Regions from separate parts of the Streptomyces sp. NPDC048659 genome, predicted to be linked through region 3. Evidence: riboswitches for the same ligand, from Rfam matches in the RefSeq annotation. Region 3 holds a riboswitch; each other region holds the start of a gene.

What was found. A riboswitch is a leader RNA that binds a small molecule or an ion and turns the genes downstream of it on or off. The one in region 3 is predicted to bind cyclic di-AMP.
Positions count from the first base shown of each region.
Region 1: it holds a riboswitch for cyclic di-AMP, as region 3 does, so the genes downstream of both, AB0C99_RS22445 (transglycosylase family protein) here and AB0C99_RS14765 (LysM peptidoglycan-binding domain-containing M23 family metallopeptidase) in region 3, are expected to answer to the same signal.
Region 2: it holds a riboswitch for cyclic di-AMP, as region 3 does, so the genes downstream of both, AB0C99_RS25150 (M23 family metallopeptidase) here and AB0C99_RS14765 (LysM peptidoglycan-binding domain-containing M23 family metallopeptidase) in region 3, are expected to answer to the same signal.
Region 4: it holds a riboswitch for cyclic di-AMP, as region 3 does, so the genes downstream of both, AB0C99_RS29160 (LysM peptidoglycan-binding domain-containing protein) here and AB0C99_RS14765 (LysM peptidoglycan-binding domain-containing M23 family metallopeptidase) in region 3, are expected to answer to the same signal.

Region 1 is NZ_JBEZHM010000029.1:83,350-90,432, forward strand. Features, by position in the region: gene eno (phosphopyruvate hydratase) at 1-933, opposite strand, end outside; gene AB0C99_RS22445 (transglycosylase family protein) at 1,197-1,934, opposite strand; cyclic di-AMP (ydaO/yuaA leader) riboswitch at 1,938-2,111, opposite strand; gene AB0C99_RS22450 (transglycosylase family protein) at 2,369-3,430, opposite strand; gene AB0C99_RS22455 (cytochrome P450) at 3,603-4,859, opposite strand; gene AB0C99_RS22460 (LamG-like jellyroll fold domain-containing protein) at 4,895-7,083, opposite strand, start outside.
Region 2 is NZ_JBEZHM010000036.1:29,278-36,360, reverse strand. Features, by position in the region: gene AB0C99_RS25165 (DNA topoisomerase IV subunit A) at 1-1,841, opposite strand, end outside; gene AB0C99_RS25160 (pitrilysin family protein) at 2,065-3,414, shown strand; gene AB0C99_RS25155 (pitrilysin family protein) at 3,441-4,808, shown strand; cyclic di-AMP (ydaO/yuaA leader) riboswitch at 5,010-5,176, shown strand; gene AB0C99_RS25150 (M23 family metallopeptidase) at 5,189-5,959, shown strand; gene AB0C99_RS25145 (GntR family transcriptional regulator) at 6,127-6,810, shown strand; gene AB0C99_RS25140 (HPr family phosphocarrier protein) at 7,000-7,083, opposite strand, start outside.
Region 3 is NZ_JBEZHM010000016.1:4,027-11,109, reverse strand. Features, by position in the region: gene hpnH (adenosyl-hopene transferase HpnH) at 1-746, shown strand, start outside; gene AB0C99_RS14785 (aspartate aminotransferase family protein) at 835-2,202, shown strand; gene AB0C99_RS14780 (helix-turn-helix domain-containing protein) at 2,291-2,920, shown strand; gene AB0C99_RS14775 (DUF6126 family protein) at 2,965-3,126, shown strand; gene AB0C99_RS14770 (tyrosine-protein phosphatase) at 3,149-3,946, opposite strand; cyclic di-AMP (ydaO/yuaA leader) riboswitch at 4,319-4,469, shown strand; gene AB0C99_RS14765 (LysM peptidoglycan-binding domain-containing M23 family metallopeptidase) at 4,474-5,460, shown strand; gene AB0C99_RS14760 (SGNH/GDSL hydrolase family protein) at 5,623-6,417, shown strand; gene AB0C99_RS14755 (STM4011 family radical SAM protein) at 6,404-7,083, opposite strand, start outside.
Region 4 is NZ_JBEZHM010000047.1:25,000-32,082, reverse strand. Features, by position in the region: gene AB0C99_RS29180 (MFS transporter) at 1-1,260, shown strand, start outside; gene AB0C99_RS29175 (GntR family transcriptional regulator) at 1,389-2,081, shown strand; gene AB0C99_RS29170 (amidohydrolase family protein) at 2,230-3,576, shown strand; gene AB0C99_RS29165 (oxidoreductase) at 3,663-4,598, opposite strand; gene AB0C99_RS29160 (LysM peptidoglycan-binding domain-containing protein) at 4,660-5,607, opposite strand; cyclic di-AMP (ydaO/yuaA leader) riboswitch at 5,613-5,770, opposite strand; gene AB0C99_RS29155 (SpoIIE family protein phosphatase) at 6,161-7,083, shown strand, end outside.

The DNA.
Region 1 (7,083 bases), on a different contig from region 3:
GCCGACGAGCTGCACCTTGGCGCCGAGCTTGTCGGTGATGACCTTCCAGCCGGCCCAGTCGTCCTCGAACAGCGGGTCCTCGATGGAGACCAGCGGGTACGCGGCGACGAGCTCCTCGTAGTACTCGGTCATCTCGGCGGCCGAGCGGGACTTGCCCTCGAACTCGTACTTGCCGTCCTTGTAGAACTCGGAGGCGGCGCAGTCGAGCGCGAGCGCGATGTCCTTGCCGGGGACGTAGCCGGCCTGCTTGATGGCCTCGAGGATGAGGTCGAGCGCGGCGCGGTTGGAGTCCAGGTTCGGGGCGAAGCCGCCCTCGTCGCCGAGACCGGTGGAGAGGCCCTTGGTCTTCAGGACGGACTTGAGGGTGTGGTAGACCTCGGTGCCCCAGCGCAGCGCCTCGGAGAAGGACTCCGCGCCGATCGGGGCGATCATGAACTCCTGGATGTCCACGTTGGAGTCGGCGTGCGACCCACCGTTGAGGATGTTCATCATCGGAACGGGCAGCAGGTGCGCGTTCGGGCCGCCCAGGTAGCGGAAGAGCGGCAGGTCGGACGCCTCGGAGGCGGCGTGCGCGACGGCGAGGGAGACGCCGAGGATGGCGTTGGCGCCGAGCGAGGACTTGTCCGGGGTGGCGTCCAGGTCGAACATGGCCTGGTCGATCAGGCGCTGCTCGGTGGCGTCGTAGCCGACGAGCTCCGGGCCGATCTGCTCGATGACCGCGAGGACGGCCTTCTCGACACCCTTGCCCTGGTAACGGTTGGGGTCGCCGTCACGGAGCTCAAGGGCCTCGAAGGCACCGGTGGAGGCACCGGACGGAACGGCAGCACGGCCGGTGCTGCCGTCGTCGAGGCCGACCTCGACCTCGACCGTGGGGTTGCCTCGGGAGTCCAGGATTTCCCGGGCTACGACGACGTCGATGGACGGCACGAGCATCTCCTTCTGGGATGTGACGCTGGGTGTGACGCGGTGGTGCAAGGTCTCGTTTCGCCTTGCGACAAGAGCCTAACCGGCTCTGGCGCTCCGGCCAGCCGGACGCCCGCCCCCTGGGACGAAAAAGGTCCCAACGGCACTCATCTAGGGACGAAAGACCCCTTACTACTCACCGGTAAGGGCCTGGGACGGGGAAACCCCGGACCGGAGCGCACGGGGGAAGGGCGCTCCGGACCGGGGTGGTCACCGCGGGTGGGTCGTCAGGCTCACTTCAGGTGGAGCTGCTGGCCCGGGTAGATCAGGTCGGCGTTCTCGACGACGCCCTTGTTGAGCTCGAAGAGCTTGGCCCAGCCGCCCTTGACGCCGTGCGCCTGGGCGATCTTGCTGAGGGTGTCGCCGGCGACGACCTTGTACTCGCCGTCGCCCTTCTTGACCGTCTTGCCGGTGGGCGTGGTGACGGTCTTCTTGGACTCGGTCTTCTTCTGCGCGGGCTTCGGCGCCTGGCGCTGCTCGCTGCGGGTCGTCGGCTGCTCGGTGGAGCGCTTCGACGACGACGAGGAGGAAGAAGAGGAAGAAGAGGAGGAGGACGAGCTGGAGGAGCCCGTCGACGCGGAGCCGCCGTTGTACGAGGCGTTGGAGAGGCCCACGCCGCAGCTCGGCCACGCGCCCTTGCCCTGGCCCGCGAGGACCTTCTCGGCGATGGCGATCTGCTGGGACTTCGACGCCTGGTTGGCGGTCGAGGCGTAGGCGGTGCCGCCGTACGCGGCCCAGGTGGAGGCCGAGAACTGCAGGCCGCCGTAGTAGCCGTTGCCGGTGTTGATGGACCAGTTGCCGCCGGACTCGCACTGGGCGACGCGGTCCCACTCGGAGGCGGTGGCGGCCGAGGCGGTGCCCGCGGTCATCAGCGGGGCGGCGACGGCGACACCGGTGACGCCGACGAGCGTGGCGACGCGGGTGGCCTTGGAGGGGCGGCGGTGCTTGCCCTTGTTGCCGGAAAACAGCATGGGAATTCTCCTCACCGACGCCTACGAGGTGAGCTGTCGGGTTCGGGCGAGTGAGTTGCCCGGCCGCGTGTCCTTGCACGCGGCTTCACCCCAAGCCGGTCGTCGGCCGTCTGTCTCAACGGCCGGGGCCGGCACTTACCTTGGGTCCCCCGCTCCTGCCTTCGGCGCTTGACAGCGACGACTTCCCGTCGGTCGGCGGCAGGATTCGGCGTACCGGTCGACGGGGCCCGCGGTGGCGAGCGGTGATGACCGTAGACATAGACCCGGCGGAAGTTCAAAGACCATCAACCCGGTGAAATCGCCCCTACTTGCTCCCCGGTGCGGGGTGTTTTCGCAGGTGAGGGGCGACCTCAGCAAAGTTTGCGGACGTGACACGCCAGTTCGGCAAGAGAGACCCATGTCTCACTTACTCATAACGGACATTCAGGTACGGACTACTCCGCCGCCGCCGTCTTTCCAGGCGTCAACTCAAGGCTCTGACCAGGGAGGATGAGGTCCGGGTCGGCGCCGACCGTCTTCTTGTTGGCGTCGTAGAGGGCGGTCCAGCCGCCGGGCAGCGCGTTCTCCTGTGCGATGTCCGACAGACTGTCACCCGGCCTGACGGTGTATTCGTCAACCTTGGGCGCATTGCCGGAATTGACCGTCTTGCTCCCCGCGACGGCGCTCTCCGCGCCCTGGCCGCCGACGGCCGTACCGTCCGTCGATCCGTCAGCCGGGGCCGCGTGGCGCCCGGATTCGGGCGTCACGTCCGTATTGCCCGATTCCTCCGAGGCGGCGTCACCCCGGTGCTTGCCGGAGCCGGGGGTGGCCGGATCCGTCGGGTCGGCCGTGCCCGGGGTGCCCGGGGTCACGGGGGTGCCGGTCGGGTCCGGCGTACCGGTCGGGTCCGGCGTGCCCGGCGTGCCGGTCGGGTCCGGGGTCGCCGAGCCGTCGGGGGTGCCCGGGGTCGCCGGCGGGGTCGTGGTGCCCCCCGAGGGCGTGGCCGGGGTCACCGGGGAGGCCGGGGTGGTGGTGCTGCCCCCGGAGCCGGCCGGGGTGCCGTCGGTCCGGTTGGACTCGGCGACCGGTCCGGTGGAGCTCTTCGGCTTGGCGGCGGGCCCGGGGTTCACGGCGGGCTTGCGGCCGTCCTTCGTCAGGCCCGCGATCGGCGCGCAGGTGTCCCACTGGGGGTCGCCCGCGGCGAAGGCGCGGTCCGCGATCGCGATCTGCTGCGCGCGGCTGGCGAGGTCGGCGCTCGGCGCGTAGGCGAGACCGCCGTGCCGCTCCCAGCCCTCCTGGGTGAACTGGAGGCCGCCGTAGAGCCCGTTGCCGAAGTTGGCGCTCCACGCGCCGCCCGACTCGCACTCGGCGACCCGGTCCCAGGTCGGGGCGTCCGCGGCGGCGGCGGAGCCGGCCGCGAGCAGCGGCAGGGCGATGGCCGAGCCGGTGACACCCGCCGCGACGACGATGGCGGGGGCCTGACGGGGTCTGCGGTGTCGTCCGTTCCCGGAGCGCATACGGACTGCCTTTCGCGTGACTGCTGAGACTGCCGGTGAACGTAGCGGCATTCGAACGTGAGTCACAAGTCGATGCAGCGGAGATCACGCGAAGATCACATTCCTGACGGTCCGTCAGAAAGCTTGCCGGGAAGCCCACCGGAAAGCCCGTCGGGAAGGACCGCCCCGGGGCTCAGTCCCGCGCGGCTTTGTGGGAAGCGCTGAACTCCACCGGAAGCGTGCGCAGGCCACGCATGATCAGGCCGCCGCGCCACCGCAGTTCCGCCGGATCGGCCCCAAGTCGCAGGTCCGGCAGGCGAGTCAGCAGCGTCGCCAGCGCCGTCTGCCCTTCGAGGCGGGCCAGCGGCGCCCCCAGGCAGTAGTGGATGCCGTGCCCGTAGCCGAGGTGCTGGTTGTCGCGGCGCGCCAGATCCAGCGTGTCCGGCTCCTCGAAGCGCGCCGGGTCGCGGTCGGCGGCGGCCAGCACCACCAGGACCGGGTCGCCCGCCGGGATCTCCTGGCCGCCCAGGGTCAGCGCCTCGGTGGCGAACCGCCAGGTCGCCATCTCGACCGGCCCGTCGTAGCGCAGCAGCTCCTCGATGCCCGTCTCCAGGAGCCCGGTCTCCCCCGCCGCGAGCGACTCCTGGAGCCGCGCCCGCTCCCCCGGCTCGCGCAGCAGCGCGTACACGCCGTTGCCGATGAGGTTGACGGTGGTCTCGAAGCCCGCGAAGAGAAGGATGAAGGCCATCGCGGCGGCCTCGTTCTCGGTGAGGTGCTCGCCGTGGTCGGACGCCTTGATGAGCCCCGAGATCAGGTCGTCGCCCGGGTCCGCGCGCTTCTTGTGGATGAGCTCCAGCAGATAGCCGCGCATCTTCTTCACCGAGCGGGCCACCCCGCCGCGCGGCCCGCCGCCGTGCCGGATCATCATCCCGGCCCAGTCCCGGAAGTCGTCCTGGTCCTCCTCGGGCACGCCGAGCAGGTCGCAGATGGCGTAGATGGGGAGCGGGAAGGCGAACTCGTGGATGAGGTCCGCGCTCCCCCTCTCCGCGAAGCCGTCGATGAGGCGGTCGGTGAGCTCCTGCACCCGGGGCGCGAACTCCGCGACCCGGCGGGGGGTGAACGCCTTCGACACCAGCCGCCGCAGCCGGGTGTGGTCCGGCGGGTCGATGTTGAGCAGGTGGGTCATCAGCTCGGCCTTGCGCTCGCCGGGGATGCCCGTCTTGCCCTTGGCGTGCGCCGGCTCGTCGTGGTGCGCCGGGTTCTTCGACAGCCGCTGGTCGGCCAGCGCCTGCCGGGCGTCGGCGTACCGGGTCACCAGCCATGCCTCCACGCCGCTGGGCAGCGTCGCCCGGTGCACCGGCGCGTGCTCGCGCAGCCAGGCGTACGCGGGGTACGGATCGGTGGCGAACTCCCAGGTGAAGAGCTCGGGGGCGGCGGGTCGGTCGGACATGGTCCCGACACTAACCCGCCGCCCCCAAGGCTCCGTCACAGCCGGGCGTACACCCCCTTCGCGGTCAGCCGGTCGAAGGCGAGCCGGACCGCGGTGGCGCCGCCGTCCGGCAGCGGCCCGGTCACGGTGGTGATCTCCGTGTCCGACAGGGCCCGCCGGACCAGCGTGAACTCGTCCAGCGCGCCGGTCAGCCGGTCCTTGTCCGCCCCGGTGCTGTCGGGGCGCCCGCCGAGCCGGAGGCCGCGCACGTCGAAGCCGTCCTCGACGGTCAGCGAGCCGGCGACGGGGCCGCTCGCCACGGCGGTCAGCGCGGTGCCGTCGCCGACCGACAGGGTCAGCGTCCCGCCCTGGCGGCGCAGCACCACGTGCCGCCAGGTGTCGTCGCCGAAGACCGTCCCGGCCGGGGCGACGGCCTCCAGGCTGGTGATGCCCCGGTCGGTCTGGACGTGCGCGACGACCTTGTTCTCCTGGGACATCGCGCGGATCCACAGCTGGCGTTCGGCGGTGCCGACCCCGTACGCCCAGGCGAGCACCGGGCTGGTGTTGGCGGACTGCCGGAAGCGCACCCAGGTGGCCAGGGTGAAGTCGCCCGCGCCGAGCGCCCGGTCCTCGCCGTACGGGAGGTCGACGGCGCCGGTCGTCCCGTCCAGGACGAGGGAGCGGCCGAACTTGGCGCCGGTGTCGGTGACGGTGCCGCCGGCCCGGACGACGCCGTGGCCGCAGTGGCGTGAGCTGTCGGGGGTGGCGCGGGCGGCCGGGTCGTCGGCGGGGCGGGCCACCAGGTGCTGCTCGGTGTGGCCGCCCTCCATGGTCCACCACACGTGCGGGTCGCGCGGGGCGCTCGATCCGCCGACGGCCGTGTTGTACAGGCCCGTCTCCTCGGCGGCCGTCAGGGCCCGCTTGTAGTAGCGGAAGTCGTCGAGCTCGCCGGTGAGGACGTCGGTGCCGGTGGACTTGGAGCCGACCCGCAGGCCCTCGGGCGCGGCGATGCCGTCGGTGAAGGAGCCCGTCAGGCCCTCGGCGGTGGCGGGGGTGCCGTTGTCGACGCGGAGGCTGACGACGGTCGCCTCGGTGTCGGTCGGCTGGGCCTTGCGCCGGGTCAGCGTGAGCAGGTGCCAGGCGTTGTCCCCGAAGGCGGACCGCCCGGCCTGGGTGTCGATCACGTCGAGCGGGACCGAGGCGCCCGGTGTCTCCAGGCGCGCGGTCAGCCGGTCGGCGGAGGGCTTGGCCCGCACCCACAGCGAGGGCTTGCCGGAGGTGGAGCCGTAGGCCCAGAGCAGCGCCGCGTCCTGGGGGCTGGCCGTGGCGTCGTAGCGGAACCAGAGGGCGAAGGTGAACTCCCCGGCGCCGTTGTCGACGGCGGGGACGTAGGGCACCTCGACACCGGGCAGGTCCGGGCCGACCTTGAGGGCGCCCGCGCCGATGCGGCCCTTGACGACCGCGGACTCGGTGCTGGTGGTGCCGAGGACGGTGCCGTCGGCGCAGTGGCCGGAGACGTCGTCCTGGATCCGGGTGTTCACCAGGGGCACCGGGTCGGCGGTGTCGATCACCTCGAAGGGCAGGTGGGCCCGGAGCGCGGCCGGGGCCACGTCCTCGGGCCGCGCCCCGCGCAGCGCGTCCCGCTCCCCGGCGGTCAGCGCCGTCCCGTACAGCCGGAACTCGTCGAGGGTGCCGGTGAAGCCGTCGTTGGGGTCGGTGCCGGGCTTGTCCCCGAGCCGGATGCCGGAGGGGTCGTCGGTACGGGCCGGGGCGAGGCGTCCGAGGTCGGTGCCGGTGGCCTGGGCGGCGAGTCCGTCGACCGCGACGGTGACGGTGCCGCCCTGCCGGGTGAGCGTGAGGTGGTGCCACTGGCCGTCGCCGAAGGCCCGCGCGGTCGGGTGCGCGGGCGCCTTCAGGGTGAGCGTGACGTGCCGTCCGCTGTCGCCCTCGACCCGGGCCATGACCTGGTCGTCCTTGGGCTGGACCCGGACCCACACCTGCGGCCGGGGGTCGCCGACGCCGTAGGCCCACAGCAGGGTCTGCTGCGGGGTGGCGGCGGTGGCGTCGTAGCGGAAGAAGAGGGAGTACGTGACGTCCCCGGCGCCCGGGTCGAGCCCCGGCGCGTACGGCAGGTCCGCGGATGCGGCGGCGGAGCCGTCCAGGGCGAGGCCCTGACCGAAGCCCCGGGTGCCGAAGCGGGCGCCCGTGCCGAGCGCGGCGCCGGAGCCGAGGAGCGCGTCGTGGG
Region 2 (7,083 bases), on a different contig from region 3:
AGGCAGATCACCGTCTCGTCCGTCTCCAGGGAGAGGAACTCGGTCAGCGGCGCGCCACCCGACAGGTTCGGCGCGGTGGCCGTGTCGGGGAGCTGTGGGAGGTCGATCACGGCGATTCTCAGCAGCCGGCCGGTCGAGGTCACCGCCCCGACGTCACCACGCTGGGTGGCCGCGACCGAGGAGACGACGGCGTCGTGCTTGACGCGCTTGCCGTCCGGATCGGCGGGCGGCACCTCCGCCGTCGCCGTGCGGGCGAGCAGGCCCGTGGAGGACAGCAGCACCCGGCAGGGGTCGTCCGCGACCTCCAGGGCCACGGCGGCGACGGGGGCGCCCGCCGACTCCAGCAGGACCGTGCGCCGGTCGGTGGCGAACTTCTTGGCGACCGCCGCCAGCTCCGCCGAGACCAGCTTGCGCAGCTCGGAGTCGGAGTCCAGGATCCCGGTCAGCTCGTCGATCTCACCGGTGAGCCGGTCGCGCTCGGTCTCCAGCTCCAGCCGGTCGAACTTGGTGAGCCGGCGCAGCGGGGTGTCCAGGATGTACTGCGTCTGGACCTCGCTCAGGGAGAAGCGCTCCATCAGGCGCTCCTTGGCCTGCGCGGAGTTCTCGCTCTCCCGGATCAGCCGGATGACCTCGTCGATGTCGAGGAGCGCGACGAGCAGCCCCTCCACCAGGTGCAGCCGGTCGCGCTTCTTGCCGCGGCGGAACTCGGAGCGGCGCCGGACCACCTCGAAGCGGTGGTCGAGGTAGACCTCCAGGAGCTCCTTGAGGCCGAGCGTGAGCGGCTGGCCGTCGACCAGGGCCACGTTGTTGATGCCGAAGGACTCCTCCATGGGAGTCAGCTTGTACAGCTGCTCCAGGACCGCCTCCGGTACGAAGCCGTTCTTGATCTCGATGACCAGGCGCAGGCCGTGGTTGCGGTCGGTGAGGTCCTTGACGTCGGCGATGCCCTGGAGCTTCTTGGAGCCGACCAGGTCCTTGATCTTGGAGATCACCTTCTCCGGGCCGACGCTGAAGGGCAGTTCGGTGACGATGATGCCCTTGCGGCGGGCCGTCACGGTCTCCACGCTCGTGGTCGCGCGGATCTTGAACGTGCCGCGGCCCGTGGCGTACGCGTCCTTGACGCCGGAGAGGCCGACGATCCGGCCGCCGGTCGGCAGGTCGGGACCCGGCACGAAGCGCATCAGCGCCTCCAGGTCCGCGTTCGGATGCCGGATCAGGTGGCGGGCCGCCGCGATGACCTCGCCCAGGTTGTGCGGGGGCATGTTGGTCGCCATGCCGACCGCGATGCCGGAGGCGCCGTTGACCAGCAGGTTCGGATAGGCGGCGGGGAGCGCGACCGGCTCCTGCTCCTGGCCGTCGTAGTTCGGCGCGAAGTCGACGGTGTCCTCGTCGATGGACTCCGTCATCAGGAGCGCGGCCGGCGCCATCCGCGACTCCGTGTACCGCATGGCGGCCGGCGGGTCGTCGTTGCCGAGGGAGCCGAAGTTGCCGTGGCCGTCGACCAGCGGGAGGCGCATGGAGAAGGGCTGCGCCATGCGCACCATCGCGTCGTAGATCGACGCGTCGCCGTGCGGGTGCAGCTTGCCCATGACCTCGCCGACGACACGGGCGCACTTGACGAATCCGCGCTCGGGACGCAGACCCATCTCGCTCATCTGGTAGACGATGCGGCGCTGCACGGGCTTCATGCCGTCGCGGGCGTCGGGCAGCGCGCGCGAGTAGATCACCGAGTACGCGTACTCGAGGAAGGAGCCCTGCATCTCGTCGACGACGTCGATGTCGAGGATTCGCTCCTCGAACGCGTCGTCCGGCGGCGGTGTCTTCGTGCTGCGGCGGGCCATCGCGGCTGCGGCTCCTTCACCAACAAGGTTGATCTGACGCGGACCATTGTGGACCGTCCCGCTGACAACCGGCACCGCGACCCGTGCCTGACGGCCCTCGGGGTCACCGTCGCGCCCCTCCGCGACCCGGAAGAGGGACGTCGGCGGGGGACGGGAACTTCGCCAGGTGTCGGCGCGCTTGCATACAGTGGCAGGACTTCACATCGCGATCGAAGGGACGTACATGCCCATGGGTCACACGGCCACGGCCGAGGCCGGCTCCGGCGGCCTGACAGCGACCGAGCACCGGCTGGCCAACGGCCTGCGCGTGGTGCTCTCGGAGGACCACCTGACCCCGGTCGCCGCGGTCTGCCTCTGGTACGACGTCGGCTCGCGTCACGAGGTCGCGGGCCGCACCGGCCTCGCCCACCTCTTCGAGCACCTGATGTTCCAGGGCTCGAAGCAGGTCCACGGCAACGGCCACTTCGAGCTGGTGCAGGGCGCCGGCGGCTCCCTCAACGGCACCACCAGTTTCGAGCGCACCAACTACTTCGAGACCATGCCGGCCCACCAGCTGGAGCTCGCGCTCTGGCTGGAGGCCGACCGCATGGGCTCGCTGCTGGCCGCCCTCGACGACGAGTCGATGGAGAACCAGCGCGACGTCGTCAAGAACGAGCGCCGCCAGCGCTACGACAACGTGCCGTACGGCACCGCCTTCGAGCGCCTCACCGCCCTCGCCTACCCCGAGGGCCACCCGTACCACCACACGCCCATCGGCTCCATGGCCGACCTGGACGCGGCCACCCTGGAGGACGCGCGGAACTTCTTCCGCACGTACTACGCGCCGAACAACGCGGTCCTCTCGGTCGTCGGCGACATCGACCCGGAGCAGACGCTCGCCTGGGTCGAGAAGTACTTCGGCTCGATCCCCGGCCACGACGGCAAGCCCGCGCCGCGCTCCGGCGAGCTCCCCGAGGTCATCGGCGAGCAGCTGCGCGAGGTCCTCGAGGAGGAGGTCCCGGCCCGCGCGCTGATGGCCGCCTACCGGCTGCCGCACGACGGCACCCGCGCGTGCGACGCCGCCGACCTGGCGCTGACGATCCTCGGCGGCGGCGAGTCCTCCCGCCTGCACAACCGGCTGGTCCGCCGCGACCGCACCGCCGTCGCCGCCGGCTTCGGCCTGCTGCGGCTGGCCGGCGCGCCCTCGCTCGGCTGGCTGGACGTGAAGGCGTCCGGCGGCGTCGAGGTGCCCCAGATCGAGTCGGCCGTCGACGACGAGCTGGCCCGCTTCGCCGCCGAGGGCCCGACACCCGAGGAGATGGAGCGCGCGCAGGCCCAGTTGGAGCGCGAGTGGCTGGACCGGCTGGGCACGGTCGCCGGCCGCGCCGACGAACTGTGCCGGTACGCGGTGCTGTTCGGTGACCCCCAGCTCGCCCTGACCGCGGTGCACCGGGTCCTCGACATCAGCGCCGAGGAGGTGCAGGAGGTCGCCAAGGCCACGCTGCGCCCGGACAACCGCGCGGCGCTGGTCTACGAGCCGGTGGGCGCCGACGGCGACAGCGAGAGCGACGAGGAAGAGGGAGCGGACCAGTGACCGACACGGCCGCGTCTTTGACGAACATGACGTTCCACCCCCAGCCCCAGCCGGGCCAGGCCAAGCCCTGGGCCTTCCCGGCCCCGGAGCGCGGCGCCCTGGACAACGGGCTGACGGTGCTGCGGTGCCACCGCCCCGGCCAGCAGGTGGTGGCCGTCGAGATCTCCCTCGACGCCCCCCTGGACGCCGAGCCCGAGGGCCTGGACGGCGTGGCCACGATCATGGCCCGCGCCCTGTCCGAGGGCACCGACCAGCACACCGCCGAGGAGTTCGCCGCCGAGCTGGAGCGCTGCGGCGCCACCCTGGACGCGGCGGCCGACCACCCGGGCGTACGGGTCTCCCTGGAGGTCCCGGTCTCCCGGCTGCCCAAGGCGCTCGGCCTGCTCTCGGAGGCGCTGATCTCCCCGGCGTTCCTGGAGACCGAGATCGAGCGGCTGGTGAACAACCGGCTCGACGAGATCCCGCACGAGTCGGCCAACCCGGCCCGCCGCGCGGCCAAGCAGCTCTCCAAGGAGCTGTTCCCGGCCTCCGCGCGCGTGTCCCGGCCGCGCCAGGGCACCGAGGAGACCGTCGCGGCGATCGACGCCACCGCCGTCCGCGCCTTCTTCGACGCGCATGTGCGGCCCGCCACGGCCACCGCCGTCATCGTCGGCGACCTCACGGACGTGGACGTCGACAAGGTGCTCGCGGAGACGCTGGGCGCCTGGACGGGCGACGCCGGCACCCGGCGCCCCATGCCGGCCGTCACGGCCGACGACACCGGCCGGGTCGTCATCGTGGACCGCCCCGGCGCCGTCCAGACGCAGCTGCTCCTCGGCCGCGTCGGCCCCGACCGCCACGACCGCGTGTGGCCGGCCCAGGTGCTCGGCACGTACTGCCTCGGCGGCACCCTCACCTCGCGCCTGGACCGCGTCCTGCGCGAGGAGAAGGGCTACACGTACGGCGTGCGCGCCTTCGGCCAGGTGCTGCGCTCCGACGACGCGGGGCACGGGGTCTCGCTGCTCGCCATCAGCGGCTCGGTGGACACCCCCAACACGGGCCCGGCACTTGACGACCTGTGGAAGGTGCTGCGCACCCTCGCCGCCGAGGGCCTGACGGACGCCGAGCGCGACGTGGCCGTGCAGAACCTGGTGGGGGTGGCCCCGCTCAAGTACGAGACGGCCGCCTCCGTCGCGGGCACCCTCGCCGACCAGGTCGAGCAGCACCTCGCGGACGACTACCAGGCGCAGTTGTACGCGCGGCTGGCCGAGACCGGCACGGTGGAGGCGACCGCGGCCGTGGTCAACGCCTTCCCGGTGGACCGGCTCGTGACCGTGCTCGTCGGCGACGCGGCGCAGATCGAGGAGCCGGTGCGCGCCCTGGGCATCGGCGAAGTGACGGTCGTGACCGGCTGATTGAGCCGCTGTCACGCGGACGAGGAGACCCCGACGACCTGGTTCGTCGGGGTTCTCCTTTTTGTCCGTATTGTCGTGCGTGTGATCTTCTGCCCTGTGGCATGTCTTACAAAAGAGCGTGTCTGTTTGGCGATTGACCGAAGATCGGCCTAGCGTCGATCCGGCTGTCCGGCCGTTGTACGACGCCGCATTCGCGGCAACGGACAGTCATCGCCGAGTCCCCGTAAGGCGCGAGCCTGGGGAGCCGGGGACCCATCGCAGTCCCTGGGGTGAATCGGACGCCTTCGCTCGGTGAGCGGAGGGGCCCGTAGGAGACCTTCCTGCTCCGAACCCGTCAGCTAACCCGGTAGGCGAGAGGGAAGGAAAGGATCAGCCACTACATGGCGTTCACCCGTGCCACCGGGAAGCATCGTGGTCCGAGCCGCATGGCGCGCCGCTCCGTGGGCATCGCCGGTGTGGCGACCCTCGCGACGACCGGCGTCATCGGCACCCTGGCCTCCCCGGTGTTCGCCGCCGACGCGGAGCCCGCCTCTCCGGAGGACACCGGCCTCACCCAGGTGATCACCGCCGAGTCCATCGCCGAGCGCGTCGACGCCCAGGCCGATGCCCAGGAGAAGGAGGCCGTCGAGGCCGCCGCCCGGGTCAAGGCCGCCGCCGAGGCCAAGCGCAAGGCCGAGGCCCGCGCCAAGGAGGCCCGCGCGGCCGAGGCCCGCGCCGCCCGCGAGGCCGAGCGCAAGCGCCTGAACTCCTTCCAGCTCCCCGTCGCCGGCACGTACGTGAGCACCGGCTACAAGACCGGCGGCTCGCTCTGGTCCTCCGGCAGCCACTCCGGCATCGACTTCCACGCCGCCTATGGCAGCAAGGTCGTCTCCGTCGGCTCCGGCACCGTCGTCGAGGCCGGCTGGGGCGGCGCGTACGGCAACAACATCGTCATCCGGATGAACGACGGCACGTTCACCCAGTACGGCCACCTCGCCTCCATCGGCGTCGCCGTCGGCCAGACGGTCACCCCCGGCGACCAGATCGGCGTCTCCGGGTCCTCCGGCAACTCGACCGGCCCGCACCTCCACTTCGAGGCCCGTACGAGCGCCGAGTACGGATCGGACGTCAACCCGGTCTCCTACCTGCGTGCCCGCGGGGTCCACGTCTGACGTGTGCGTTCTGTGAAGAAGTCCCGGCTCGAACGAGCCGGGGCTTCTTTTTTGTTTCCGTATTATCGGGTGGCATCGGAAATTCCGGCGTCCTGCAATAGAGTCGCAGGGGCGGATCGAAGAGGCTCGAAGCGGATCGAATAGCGGATCACATACGGAGGTCGGACATGCGTGTTCCCGCGCGCTCGGTATGCACGGCGATCCGGGACGACATCGTCTCCGGCGTCTTCGCGCGAGGTGCCCGCCTGACGGAGGAGCAGCTCGCGCGCCGCTACGGGGTCTCCCGCGTCCCGGTCCGCGAGGCGCTGCGCACGCTGGAGTCCGAGGGCTTCGTGGTCACCCGGCGGCACGCGGGCGCGCATGTCGCCGAGCCCACCGACCAGGAGGCGGCGGACCTGCTCGACGTACGGACCCTGCTGGAGCCGCTGGGAGCCGCCAGGGCCGCCCAGCGCCGCTCGGACGCGCACCTCAAGGTGCTGCGCGGGCTGGTCAGGCTGGGGCAGGAGCGGGCCAGGCGCGGCCAGGGGGAGGACCTGCGCGCGCTCGGCTCCTGGTTCCACGAGACGCTCGCCCAGGCGTCCGGCAGCCCGCCGCTCACCGCGCTCCTCACCCAGCTGCGCCACAAGATCGCCTGGATGTACGCGGTCGAGCCGGCCACCCGGCCCGTGGAGGCGTGGGCCGAGCACGGGGCGATCGTCGACGCCGTCGCGCGCGGGGACGCGGAAAGGGCCCGCGCGCTGACCGCGCTGCACGTGGAGCGCGCCCTTCCGCTGCACCGGCCGCGGCGGCCGGAGCGCCCCCGTGTGAGGGTTTCGCAACACGTCGTCAACACGGCGGGGCCGCGGAATTAACGCGGGCGCCGTATACAAGGGGGAGTGGATTTCCGGCGGTCGCTCTAATTCGTGCCGCCGAATAGGGTGACTTGCGTAATGCCTGCGGAATGCCCGTGGGAAAATACTCCAGGGAAGCGGAAAGGACCGTACCGGCCGGAATTCCGGCGAGTACGGCCCTTGGTGATCCGTCGTCGGGGAGGAGACGGATCAGACGGTCTCGGGAAGCTCCTCGAGACCCTCGGCGACCAGCTTCGCGAGGCGGTCGAGCGCGGCCTCGGCGCCTTCGGCGTC
Region 3 (7,083 bases):
TCGTGCGCCAGTTGGTGGCCAAGCGCAAGTACGTCTTCCTCTGCACCAACGCGATGCTGCTGCGGAAGAAGCTGGAGAACTTCACCCCCTCCCCGTACTTCGCCTTCGCGGTCCACATCGACGGGCTGCGCGAGCGGCACGACGAGTCCGTCGCCAAGGAGGGCGTGTTCGACGAGGCGGTGGCGGCGATCAAGGAGGCCAAGCGGCGCGGCTTCCGGGTCACCACCAATTCGACCTTCTTCAACACCGACACCCCCCAGACGATCATCGAGGTGCTGAACTTCCTCAACGACGACCTCCAGGTCGACGAAATGATGATCTCGCCCGCGTACGCCTACGAGAAGGCGCCCGACCAGGAGCATTTCCTCGGGGTCGAGCAGACCAGGGAGCTCTTCAAGAAGGCGTTCGCAGGCGGAAACCGGCGCCGCTGGCGGCTCAACCACTCGCCGCTCTTCCTGGATTTCCTGGAGGGCAAGGCCGATTTCCCCTGCACGGCCTGGGCGATCCCGAACTACTCCCTCTTCGGGTGGCAGCGCCCCTGCTATCTGATGAGCGACGGCTACGTCCCCACGTACCGGCAGCTCATCGAAGAGACCGACTGGGATGCGTACGGGCGCGGAAAGGACCCCCGCTGCGCCAACTGCATGGCGCACTGCGGCTACGAACCCACCGCCGTCCTCGCCACCATGGGCTCGCTCAAGGAGTCCCTGCGCGCGGTCCGCGAGACCGTCAACGGGAACGGGTGAGCCGGTCGTGACGGCAGAGGCGGCAGGCCCGGGCGGGGCCGGTGGGGCCGGTGGTGCGGGCGGGACCGGCGGTGCGGGCGGCTTCGATCTGCGGGCGCTGCTCGCCGAGCGCGGCGGCGAGCGGTACGAGCTGCACGCCCGCCACCTCAACCACCAGCTCCCGCGGATGCTCCACACCATCGGCTTCGACAAGGTGTACGAGCGGGCCGAGGGGGCGCACTTCTGGGACGCGGACGGTGCCGACCACCTGGACATGCTCGCCGGCTTCGGCGTCATGGGCCTGGGCCGGCACCACCCGGTCGTCCGCCGGGCGCTGCACGACGTCCTCGACGCCGGGCTCGCCGACCTCACCCGCTTCGACTGCCCGCCGCTGCCCGGGCTGCTCGCCGAGCGGCTGCTGGCCCACAGCCCGCATCTGGACCGGGTCTTCTTCGGCAACAGCGGCACCGAGGCGGTGGAGACCGCGCTCAAGTTCGCCCGCTTCGCCACCGGGCGGCCCAGGGTCGTCTACTGCGCCCACGCCTTCCACGGGCTGACCACCGGCTCGCTCTCGGTCAACGGCGAGGACGGCTTCCGGGACGGCTTCGCCCCGCTGCTGCCCGACACGCCGATCGCGCTCGGCGACCTCGACGCCCTGGAGCGCGAGCTCCGCAAGGGCGACGTGGCCGCCTTCGTGGTGGAGCCGATTCAGGGCAAGGGCGTGCACGAGGCCCCGCCGGGCTTCCTGCGGGCCGCCCAGGAGCTGCTGCACCGGCACGGCGCGCTGCTGATCGCCGACGAGGTGCAGACCGGCCTCGGCCGGACCGGCGACTTCTACGCCTACCAGCACGAGGAGGGTGTCGAGCCGGACCTGGTCTGCGTCGCCAAGGCGCTCTCCGGCGGCTACGTGCCGGTCGGCGCCACCCTCGGCAAGGACTGGATCTTCAAGAAGGTCTACTCGTCCATGGACCGGGTGCTGGTCCACTCGGCCAGCTTCGGCTCCAACGCGCAGGCCATGGCCGCCGGGCTCGCCGTCCTCTCGGTCATGGAGAGCGAGGGCACCGTCGCCCACGTGCGGCGGACCGGCGACCTGCTCGCCTCCCGGCTGCGCGAGCTGGTCCCGCGCTACGAGCTGCTGAAGGAGATCCGGGGCCGCGGGCTGATGATCGGCATCGAGTTCGGCCGGCCCTCCTCGCTGGGCCTGCGCAGCCGCTGGACCATGCTCCAGGCGGCCCGCAAGGGACTCTTCGCCCAGATGGTCGTGGTCCCGCTGCTCCAGCGCCACCGGATCCTCACCCAGGTCTCCGGGGACCACCTGGAGGTGATCAAGCTGATTCCGCCGCTGGTGATCGACGAGGCCGACGTGGACCGGTTCGTGACCGCCTTCACGGCGGTCATGGACGACGCCCACGGCGGCGGCGGGCTGCTGTGGGACTTCGGGAAGACGCTGGTCAAGCAGGCGGTCGCCCAGCGCTGACCGGAACGGGGCCGGGGAGGGCCCGGACGGTTTTTGCCTCTGGGGCAAGAAACTTGCCTCAGAGGCACGAAGCTGGCGCAATGGACGCATGGACCACGTCCCCGGGGAAGCCTCCCCGGACCTCGCCGCCCCCGACCTCCTGCCGGACGTCGCCCCGCAGCTGCGGGCCCTGCGCCGCCGCCGGGGGCTCACCCTGGAGGCCGCGGCCCAGCGGGCCGGGCTCTCGCCCGCCCACCTGTCCCGCCTGGAGACGGGGAACCGGCAGCCCTCGCTGCCGATGCTGCTCGCCCTGTCCCGTATCTACGGTACGACGGTCTCGGAGCTGCTGGGGGAGACCCCGCCCGGACACGACCCCGTCGTCCGCGCCGGACGCTCCGACCCGGTCGAGGCCGACGGCTGGGTCTACCGCCAGGCCGGCGGCGCCGGGCGCGCCCTCCAGTGCCTGCGGGTCCACGTGCCCTACGCCACCCGGGCCGACATCGTGCGGGTCCACCCCGGCGAGGAGTGGATCCACGTCCTGGAGGGCCGGGTGCGCCTCGCGCTCGGCGACGCCGTGCACGTCCTCGATCCCGGGGACAGCGCGCACTTCGACTCGCTCGTCCCGCACCGGATCGGCGCCGCCACCCGCGCCGGGGCCGAGCTGCTCTTCGTCCACACCCTGATGCAGAGTCCCGTCGCCGAGCTGTGCCTCGGCGACGGCACCCCGCACCGCCGCTGACCCCCCCGTATCCGAGCGTGTACCCGACCGTGGAAAGGACCGACATGTCCGAGCTTCCTGCGCACTCCGTACCGGACACCGGCGAGGAGCGGGGCAACGGCAAGTTCCCCAAGGGGCTGGTGCTCCGCCTGTTCGCCTACCTCATCGCCGGTCACCTCTTCGCCGGCTTCCTCTACCTGCTGTTCGCGATGGGCGGCAAGCAGTAGGCGAGGGGCGGGCGAGCGGGGGCTACGCCTCGGCGAGCAGCCGCTCGCGCAGCCGGTCCCGGGTCTCCGGGGCCAGCCGCAGCCCCTCGGACAGGTAGTTCTCCACCGAGCCCCAGGTCTCCTCGATGGTCGCGAAGGCGGCCCGCAGGTACTCGACGCGCGCGTCGAAGAGGGGGCTCAGCAGCTCCATCACCTCCGGGGACATCGCGTCCGCGGCCTCGGACTCGCGCCGCACCTTGTAGCGGCGGTGCGGCTCGTTCGACTTCACGTAGTCCGCCTCGATCGCCTCGCGCTCCACGCCCAGGGCGAGCAGCGTGATCGCGATCGACAGCCCGGCCCGGTCCTTGCCGGCGGCACAGTGCATCAGGGCCGGGACGCTCTCCTCGGCCATGTCGTGCAGGATCCGGCTGTGCTCCGCCGTCCGCTCCACGATCATCTTCTGGTACGACTCGGACATCCGGGCCGCCGCCTTGCCGTCGCCCAGGATCCCGGCGAGCTGCGTCAGGTCGCCGGTCTGCACCAGCTTCCAGAACTCCTTGCCGTCGGCCGGGTCGTTGAGCGGTATGTTCACGTTCCGCACGCCCGGCAGCTCGACGTCCGCGCCCTCCATCCGCCGGTCGGCCTCGTTGCGGAAGTCGAAGACGGTGTGCAGCCCGAGGGCGGCGAGGAACTCCGCGTCCTCCGCCGTGGCGTGCGCCAGGTGACCGCTGCGGAAGAGGCGCCCGGCGCGCACGCTCCGGCCGTCCACCGTCGGCAGCCCGCCGAGGTCGCGGAAGTTACGTACGCCGGTCAGCTCGGGCTCGGTCGTCGCGTGGGTCACGGAAGCTCCTGGTCGTGAGATCGGTTCCTGAGGCAATCATCCAGGTGAGAGACCCGGACCGCACCCCCTCTGACGGGAATGCGCGATCTGTCCGAATTAGGACTTAAGGCATAACGCGCCCTGATAGCGGGGGAGATGGTCTCCGGTGCGTGAGCAGCGTCATACACGTGACGGACCGTGGCGGGGCAACCTTTCCGAATTCCCTTGTGGAAAGGGAAATCGAGGGACCGTCATCCACGGAGGGTGACCGCGATTCCGGCCGTAAAAGCTGTCCGTACGCACATTCCTGAAAAGCGCGGCTTGTTAGGGCCCCGCCGCCTCGTCTAGCGTCGCGCTCAATCCGGACGGACCGCCCAATCCTGCCGCCGACCGGAATCCCCATCACCCGTACCAGGCAGGAGCGGGGGACCCAGGTAGTACGCCGGCCCCTCAAGGACGGCTCGGGGTGAAGCCACGCGACAGCGCGGCCGGACAGCTCCAGTCCGAACCCGACAGCTCACCTCGCAGGCGACGGAGAGGAATCCGCCATGCCCGCGAAGGGTAAGCACCGCCGTCCCAAGGCCAATCCGATCACCCGCGGGTTCGTCGCCGCCGGCACCGGCGGCGCCGTCGTCGCCCTGCCGCTGATCGGAGCGACCGGCGCCCACGCCGCCGAGCAGGCCGCCCCGGCCGCGAAGGCCCCGCAGGCCGTCGCCGTCGCCGTCGCCGCCAAGACCCCCGCCCAGGCCCCGGCCGCCGCGCCCGCCGCGGCCGCGCCGAAGGCGTACACCGTCGTCCGCGGCGACTACCTGTCGAAGATCGCCGCCGAGCACCGGCTGGCCGGCGGCTGGCAGAAGCTCTACCGCGACAACAGCCAGGTCGTCGGCGAGGACCCCTCGCTGATCCTCCCCGGCATGAAGCTCACCCTCGGCGCCAAGAACCCCGCGAAGACCACCGCCAAGGCGGCGCCCGCGCCGAAGGCGGCCCCCGAGCGCACCACGAAGAGCGGCGGCGAGGACACCCGCGCCACGCGCGGCACCGAGCGCCCCGCCACGTCGGCCGCCTCGTCGTCGTCCTCGTCCTCGTCGTCTTCCTCTTCGTCGTCCGGGACGGGCCAGACCTCCTCCTCCGGCTGGGTCACCCCCATCGCGGGCGGCGGCGTCTCCACCCCGTACCGCGCCTCCGGCTCCATGTGGTCCTCCGGCTACCACACCGGTGTCGACTTCATCGCCTCCACCGGCACCACCGTCCGCGCGGTCGGCCCCGGCACCGTCTACTCCGCCGGCTGGGGCGGCGCCTACGGCAACCAGGTCGTCATCCAGCACGCCGACGGCACCTTCTCCCAGTACGGCCACCTCTCCTCGCTGTCCGTCTCCGCCGGCCAGACCGTCAGCGGCGGCCAGCAGATCGGCCTCTCCGGCGCGACCGGCAACGTCACCGGCCCGCACCTGCACTTCGAGATCCGCACCGGGCCGGAGTACGGCTCCGACATCGACCCGCTGGCCGTCCTGCGCCGGCACGGCGTCGGCGTCTGACCCGCCCCGCACCACGGATTCCACCCGGAGGCCCGGCACCCACGTGCCGGGCCTCCGGGCTATTCCGACTTGGGAGAATCTTTATCGGTGGCATATGTCACCCGCCGTCAACCCCTCCTTACGGTCGCGTAGGTCACATCGGTGAAGGAAAGATGTGCTCCCGTGGCAGACGATTCGAGAACACCAGACAAGAACGCATTCGGGTCGTACGCGGCGATCGGTGACAGCTTCACGGAGGGCGTCGGCGACCCCGGCCCCGACGGGACGTACGTCGGCTGGGCGGACCGGTTCGCGGTCCTGCTCGCGGACCAGCTGCCGGAGAACGACGCCTTCCGCTACGCCAACCTGGCGGTGCGGGGGCGCCTTCTGGACCAGATCGTCGCGGAGCAGGTCCCGAGGGCGAAGGAACTCGCCCCCGACCTGGTGACCTTCTGCGCCGGCGGCAACGACATCATCCGCCCCGGCACCGACCCCGACGACGTCGCCGAGCGCTTCGAGCGCGCCGTCGCGGACCTGACCTCCGCCGTCGGCACCGTGATGGTGACGACCGGCTTCGACACCCGCGACGTGCCGGTCCTCAAGCACCTGCGCGGGAAGATCGCCACCTACACCGCGCACGTGCGGGCCATCGCGGACCGCTACGACTGCCCGGTGCTCGACCTGTGGTCGCTGCGGTCGGTCCAGGACCGGCGCGCCTGGGACGACGACCGGCTCCACCTGTCGGCGGAGGGGCACACCCGGGTCGCGCTGCGCGCCGCCCAGGTCCTCGGCCTGCCGGTGCCGGCCGACCCGGACCAGGCGTGGCCGCCGCAGCCGCCGCGCGGCACCCTGGAGGTCCGCAAGGACGACATCCACTGGGCCAAGGAGTACCTGGTCCCGTGGATCGGGCGCAGGCTGCGCGGCGAGAGCTCCGGCGACCACGTCGAGGCCAAGCGCCCCGACCTCATGCCCCTGTAGGCACCCCCGGCGGGCCGGCCGGGATCCGCGCCCAGGGCGGGCCGGCCGGGATCCGCTCCAGGACCCCGCCGGCGAACACGTCGTACAGCGGCAGCGTCTCCAGGTGGACGTAGCCGATGTGGCAGTCGCAGACGCCGAGCGGGCAGGGGCGGGGGCGCAGCGCGGCCCGGTACGAGCCGTCGTACAGGTTGCCCAGCTCGGCCTTGACGAAGTGGCAGCGCCGCACCGTCCCGTCGCCGTCGACCGAGACGACCGACTCGCCGGTGCGGCAGGGCAGCCCGGCCGACCGGTGCGGCCGCCTGCTGTAAGGGAAGAGGGGGTCGAGGACCGTCCAGTCCCCGGCCTCCTCGTCGGTGTAGGTGTGGCCGTCCGCCGCGTTCACCCACAGATAGACCTCGGGCGGCAGCTCGGCCCGCAGCCGCCGCGCGGCGCCCAGGTGCTCCGGCAGGCCGACGATCCCGACGCTGAACCGGATCCCCCGCTCGGCGAGCGCCCGGCACTTGCCGAGGAACCGCTCGTACGGGGTCTGGCCCGGGTGGTAGGTGCACCACAGGGCCACCGTGTCCGGGTCGGCCTCGGCCAGCCACTCCGTGCGGCAGCTCAGATTGGTCTGGATCGCGACCCGCTCCACGTGCGGCAGCCGGGACAGCCCGACCAGCGCCCGCC
Region 4 (7,083 bases), on a different contig from region 3:
CAGCACGGCAAGAAGCCGACGCTGGTGGCCGTGCTGGGCGTGATGGTCGCCGGCTCCATCGTCGCCGCGCTCGCGACCTCGCTCCCGCTGCTGATCCTGGGCCGGGTGCTCCAGGGGGCGGCGACGGCGATCTTCCCGCTCGCGCTCTCGGTGCTGCGCGAGGAGGTCCGCCCGCAGAAGCTCCCGGGCGCGATGTCCCTGGTCAGCGGCACCCTGGCGTTCGGCAGCGGGCTCGCCCTCGTCGCCACGGGCCTGCTGACCTCGGGCCCGGACGCCGACTACCGCAGCGCCTTCTGGATGGCGACCGGCTTCGCCGCGCTCGCGCTGCTCGCCGTCCTCTTCCTCGTCCCCGCCACCCGGCACAAGACCGGCGGCCGCACCGACTTCCTCGGCGCGCTGACGCTCGGCGCCACCCTGCTGCTCCTGCTGCTGCCCGTCTCGCAGGGGCACGAGTGGGGCTGGACCTCGGGCCGGACGCTGGGCTCCTTCGCGGGCGCGGCGGTCATGACGGGAGTCTGGGTCCTGGTCGAGCTGAAGGTCCGCGAGCCCCTGGTGGACATGCGGATGTTCGTCCACCGGCCGGTGCTGATGGCCAACCTGGCCGGCGTCCTCGTCGGCTTCGGCATGTTCGCGAACTTCCTCGGCGTCTCCTACCTCGTGCAGATGCCCCAGGCGCTGACGGGCTACGGCTTCGACGCGTCGATCCTGCGCGCCTCGGTGCAGTTCCTGCTGCCCGGCGCGATCGTCTCGCTGCTGGCCTCCCCCGTCGGCGGGCAGCTCGTCCGGCACCGGGGGCCGCGGACGGCGCTGGTGCTGGCCGCCGCGCTGGGCGCCGCGGGCTTCGGCTGGCTCGCCCTGGACCACGGCCACACCGCCTCGGTGATCGGCGCCGGAGTGGTCGTCGGCGCGGCCGTGAGCTTCGGGTACGCCGCGATGCCGGCCGTCATCATGGCGAGCGTCCCGCACCACCAGAGCGGCATCGCCAACGGCATCAACTCCATCTCGCGCTCCACCGGCAGCGCGATCGGCAGCGCCGTCGTCACCACGATCCTCGCCTCGCAGACGGTGGCGCACCTGCCGGCCGGCGTCCCGCCGCTGCCCGCCGAGTCCGGCTTCACGCTCACGTTCTGGATCGGGGCGGCGGCCTTCGCCCTCGTCGCCGTGATCGCCCGCTTCGGCCTGCGCGCCGCCCGGGACACCGGCGACGCGGCGGCACCCGCGCCCGCCGCCGGGCGCGCCCCGGCGACCGCAGGCGCCTGAACCGCGCCGCCCGAGGGCCCGCCCGTCGTATCCTCGGCGCGGCGGGCCCTCGGCGGTCCCGGCACAGCACGGCAAGGCGCGGCGCGACAGGGCACGGCAAGGGCACGGCACGGAAGAGGTCGGACACGGTGGCGGACAGCGGCAGGGCCGGGACGGCGGCCAAGGCGACCGGATCGACCGGATCAGGCCCGCTCGGCGCGCAGGCGCGCGAGGCGGTCCTCCAGCGCATCGTCGACCGGCGGTACGCGCAGGGCGCCCGCCTCGTCGAGCGGGAGGTCGCCGAGGAGCTCGGCATGTCCCGCGTACCCGTCCGCGAGGCCCTGCGCGCCCTCGTGGCCGAAGGGCTCCTCGAACTGCTCCCGCACAGCGGCGTACGCGTCCGGCGGCTGGAACGCGCAGACGTGGAGCACTTGTACGAGGTGTGGGAGCCGCTTGCCGTCCAGGCGTCGCGGCTCGCGGCCGGGGTCGCCGCGGCGAGCGACCCGGCGGGCCTGACGGCGCTGGAGGCGACGCTGCACCAGGCGGAGTCGGCGGCGGCCGAGCCCGAGGGCGCGCGCGAGGTCGCCGCGCACACGGCCTTCCACGAGGGGATCGTCGCCATGGCGGGCAACCCCCTGCTCGGCCGCGTGATGGAGCAGTTGAGCTGGCAGCTGCGGCTGCTGTTCGGCCTGCGCGAGGAGCCCGCGCACATGCGGGCCCAGCACGCGGAGATGTTCCGGCACATCGCGGCCGGGGACGCGGAGGCGGCGGGCGCCGCCACCCTCCTGCACGTACGGGACAGCAGGGCGGTCGCGCTGCGGTCCCTCTTCGGCGACAGCTGAAGGTATTTGTATACCAAGACTGGCGCCAAGCCCACCCTCTGCACCCCGATCACCAGACGATGCAGGGATTTCTCGCTCACCCTTGTTCGGCGCGCGCCGCTTGGTATACAAAAATCGGAAGCCGTTGGTCCCCTGCCCAGGAGTCCCCATGCAGCCGTCGTCCCCCGCCTCCGCTCCCACGCCCGCGCTGTCCCGCCGCACGATGCTCGCCGGTGCCGGGGCCGCCGCCCTGGCCGGCACCACGGCCGCCGTCGGCGCCGGAGCCACCCCCGCCGCCGCGGCTCCCGCGCCCGCCGGTGCCGCGGGGCACCGGGACCGTACGGTCGTCTTCCGCGACGTGCGGCCCTACGGCGCGGCGAAGGCGGTCGACCTGGTCGTCGTCGACGGGCGGGTGTCGGCCGGGCCCGCGCCGCGCGGAGCCAAGGTCGTGGACGGCGGCGGCCGGATCGCCCTGCCGTCGCTCGTGGACGCGCACATCCACCCGGACAAGACGACCTGGGGCGGCTCCTGGGTCTCCCGGCGGCCCGCCGACGGCATCGCCGACTACGTCGCCCAGGACGTGGAGCTGTTCCGCGCCCAGCGGCGGCCGGTCGCCGAGCGCGCGTACGGCCTGATGTCCCACGCCGTGGCGCGCGGCACCCGGGCGATGCGCGCCCACGCCGACGTGGCCCCGGCCTACGGCCTGGCCGGGGTCGAGGGGCTGGCCGAGGCGCGGAAGCGGCTGCGGCACGCGCTGGACGTGCAGATCGTGGCGTTCCCGCAGCACGGCGTCGTACGGACCCCGGGAACGGCGGCGCTCCTGGAGAAGGCGGCCCGGGCCGGGCTCGTGGACATGATCGGCGGCATCGACCCGATCGGCTTCGACAACGCCCTGGACGAACAGCTCGACCTCGTCTTCGGCATCGCCGACCGCCACGGCGTCGGCGTGGACATCCACCTGCACGACCAGGGCGAGCGGGGCATCCGGGCCATGCGTGGCATCATCGAGCGCACCCGCGCGCTCTCCCTCGCGGGCAAGGTCACGGTCAGCCACGTGTTCTGCCTGCCCGCCCTGTCCGACCGCGAGCTCGGCGCGATCGCGGCCGACCTGGGCGCCCAGGACATCGCCCTCACCACCGTCGCCCCGTCCGACTCGCTGGTGCTGCCGATCGCGCGGCTGCGCGAGCACGGCGTACGGGTCGGGCTCGGCTCCGACGGGGTCCGCGACTCCTGGAGCCCGTTCGGCAACGCGGACATGATGCACCGCGCGCACCTGCTGGGCTGGGTGACCGACGTCCGCCTCGACGAGGAGCTGGCGGACTGCTACGGCGTGGCCGCCGACGGCGGCGCCGACGTCATGGGCCTGCCCCACGCCGACCTGCGGCCCGGTTCGCCGGCCGACTTCGTCCTCGTACGGGGCGAGTGCCTGCCGCAGGTCGTGGTGGACATGCCGCGCCGGGACCTCGTCGTGCACGGCGGCGTCGTGGTGGCCCGCGACGGGGAGTTCCTGGCCTGACGGGGAGTCCCCCCCTCACGGCCTTCCCGTCAGCGCCTCACCGTCACGGCCTCCCCCTTACGGCCTCCCCCTTACGGCTTCCCCCCTTACGGCCTCCCCGTCAGGGCGTCGTAGCGGACCCCCGTCAGCTCCTCCGACGCGGTCCACAGGCGTTCGCCGGAGGCGTCGTCCAGCGTCCAGCGGGCCCGCCAGGACCGGACGGGCGCGCCGCGCCAGCCCAGCCTCGGGCCGATGAAGGCGTCGGGGCGCACACCGGGGGCGGTGGCCGCGTACAGGGTGGGCAGGGCGCCGGTGGCGGCGGGCTGCGCGATGACCCGGTTGCCCAGCTCCATCAGCCGCTCGGCGGCCTTGCGGCCTTCCTGGCGGGGCCCGGCGGTCTGGAGGTTGGTGGCGGCGTAGCCGGGGTGGGCGGCGGCGGCCACGACGCCGGACCCGGCGGCGTCGAGGCGGCGGGCCAGCTCGTGAATGAAGAGGAGGTTCGCCGTCTTGGAGCGCCCGTACGCGATCCAGCGGCGGTAGCCGCGTTCCGCGTTGAGGTCGTCGTGGTCCAGGTCCGCCAGGGCGTGGAAGCCGCTGGAGAGGCTGACGACCCGGGCGTCGGGGGTGCGCAGCAGCAGGGGCATGAGGAGCCCGGTGAGCGCGAAGTGGCCGAGGTGGTTCACCCCGAACTGGGTCTCGAAGCCGTCGGTGGTGCGGCCCTGCGGGAGGGCCATCACCCCGGCGTTGTTGATCAGCAGGTCGAGCCGGTCGGAGCGCTCCGCGAAGGCGGCCGCGAAGGCCCGTACGGAGGCGAGGTCGCCCAGGTCGAGCCGGGCGAACTCCGCCTCCGCGTGCGGGACTTCGGTGCGCAGCCGGTCGCGGGCCGCTTCGCCCCGGGCACTGCTGCGGCAGGCGAGCACGACGTGCGCGCCGGCGCGGGCCAGTTCGCGGGCGGTGACGTAGCCGATGCCGCTGTTGGCCCCGGTGACCACCGCGGTGCGGCCCCGCTGGTCGGGGATGTTCCTCGCGTTCCAGCCCGTCATACGAGCGCTCCTTCCGGCCGTGACGCCCCCATGATGCCCCGGCCGCCGCGAGGAGGGGGGGTCAGTAGGCGCCGAAGACGTTGTCGATCGAGCCGTAGCGGTCGGCGGCGTAGTTGCAGGCGGCGGTGATGTTGGCGACCGGGTCGTAGAGGTCGTAGGCGGTGCCGGGGACGTGGTAAGCCTGGAAGGTGGGCTCGATCACCTGGAGCAGGCCCTTGGAGGGGGTGCCGGCGGCGGCGTTGGAGTCCCAGTCGTTCAGGGCGAGCGGGTTGCCCGAGGACTCGCGCATGATGTTGCGGTAGATGCCGTCGTAGCTGCCCGGGATGCCGTTGCGGCCCATGATGTCGAGGGCCTCCCGGATCCAGCCGTCCAGGTCGTCCGTGTACGAGACGGCCGAGGTCGCCGCCGATGTCGCCGCCGCCGCCGAGGAGACCGACGTGGCGGACCGGGCGGACGGCGCCGCGGGGGTCTTCGCCGCCGCCTGGACCACCTCGGTGGAGACCGCGGGCGCGACCGCCGGGCGAGCGGTGGCCGCGGCTCCGCCGCCGGTGGCAGCGGTCGCGGCGCCGAGGGAGAGGCGCAGGCCGGGGTGGATGAGGCCGGGGTCGGCGCCGACGGCGGCGCGGTTGTCGCGGTAGAGCTGCTTCCAGCCGCCGCTCAGCTGGTGCTGGCGGGCGATCTTCGAGAGCGAGTCCCCCGCGACGACCGAGTAGGTGGCCTTCCCGCCCTGCTGAACCGTTGCGATCTTTCCGATCGCGACGACCTGTGCGGCCTGCGTGGTCTGCGTGGTCTGGACGGCCTGCACGGCCGGCGCCGTCCGGGCCGTCTGGGCTATCTGGGCTGTCTGGGCTGCCTGGGCCGTCAGCGCCGCCTGCGGGGTCGCGGCGGCGGCTCCGGTCGCCGCGGCGAGCGGCAGGACGAGTGCGGCGCCGCCGGTGATGCCGACGACGGCCAGGCCGCGGGCGAGCGGGGTGTTCTTGGGGCGGCGGTGCTTCCCGGGTCCACGCATGGCGAGAGTCCTCTCCTTCGCCTGCGAGGTGAGCTGTCGGGTTCGGGCAGGAGCTGCCCGGCCGCACGGCTGCGCGGCTTCACCCCGAGCCGCCCCGGACACGGGGCGGCGGCGAACCTTGGGTCCCCCGCTCCTGCCGTTCTCGGGTGGGTGAGTGTGGTGCCCGGGCGGCGGCAGGATTCGGCGTTCCACCCGGATGACGGGTGACCGTAGGCGAATCCGAAGAGCCGGAACAAGGGCCTGATTCGCAAAAGCAAGCAGATCTTTTAGGAGGCCGGACCGGGGTGATCACGGCCCGGTGATCCAACTCGCCAACTCTTCTCCGGGCGCCCGCCCCTGACACCGCGCCAGGGCGCGAGGAATTCGGCCCGCCGTGACTCAGATCACCGAGGAATACTTAAACGGATATGTCCGGATCCATTTAGTTTGGGGTGGTGAGGCGGGCGGCTTTGGTCCGCACGACGAGCGCGGGCGGACCACACGACTGGCGGTCCGCTTCCGCGGCGGGATGATGGAGAAGCCGGCTGCGGGGCGGAGGAGGGACACGGTCTGGATGAGCGCGGCGGACTTCCCTGCCGGCCCGGACCCGGCGGACGGCGATCTCGCCCCGGAGCCGGGCGGCCCGTTCGACGTGCTCGGCGTCGCCGCCGTCCTCCTCGACGAGGACGGCCGGATCGTCCTGTGGGGCCCCCGGGCGGAAGAGCTCTTCGGCCATCCCACGGCCGAGGCCCTGGGTCGCGACGCCGTCGCGCTGCTGGTGGCGGAGCGGCACCGGGAGCCGGTGCGGTCCCTGATCGCGCGCGTGGCCTCGGGCGGCGGGCCCCGGGCCGGGGTCTTCCCCGTACGGCACAGGGACGGGCGCACGGTCCCGGTCGAGTTCCGCGCCACGCGCCTCCAGGACGAGCGGGGCAGGCCGTACGTCCTCGGGCTCGCCGCGGACCGGGCCGCCGCCCGCCGGGCGGAGCGGGACCTGTCGCTGTCCTCGCTGCTGGTCGGCCACTCCCCCATCGGGCTCGCCGTGGTCGATCACGGCCTCCGTTTCGTCCTGGTCAATCCGGCGCTGGAGCGCATCGACGGCCGGCCCGCCGCCGCGCACCTGGGCCGGACCGTCACGGAGGCGGTCGACTCGCCGGACGCCGAGGCGCTGGCGGCGGCGCTCGGCGAGGTCCTGCGGACGGGCGAGCCCGTCCGCTCCCTCACCGTGCGGGGCGTGCGCGGGCCCGGTGGCGAGGAGCGGGTGTGGTCGGTCTCGCTCTACCGGCTGGAGACGCCGGAGCGCCGGGTCATGGGCGCAGCCGCCTCGGTCAGCGACATCACCGAGCAGCACGCCGCGGCCAGGACCGCGGCCCGGGCCCGGCGCCGCCTCGCGGTCATCGCGGACGCCTCGGAGCGGGTGGGCACCACCCTCGACCTGGACCTGACCGCGCACGAGCTGGCGGACCTCGTGGTGCCCGAGTTCGCCGACATCGCGGCCGT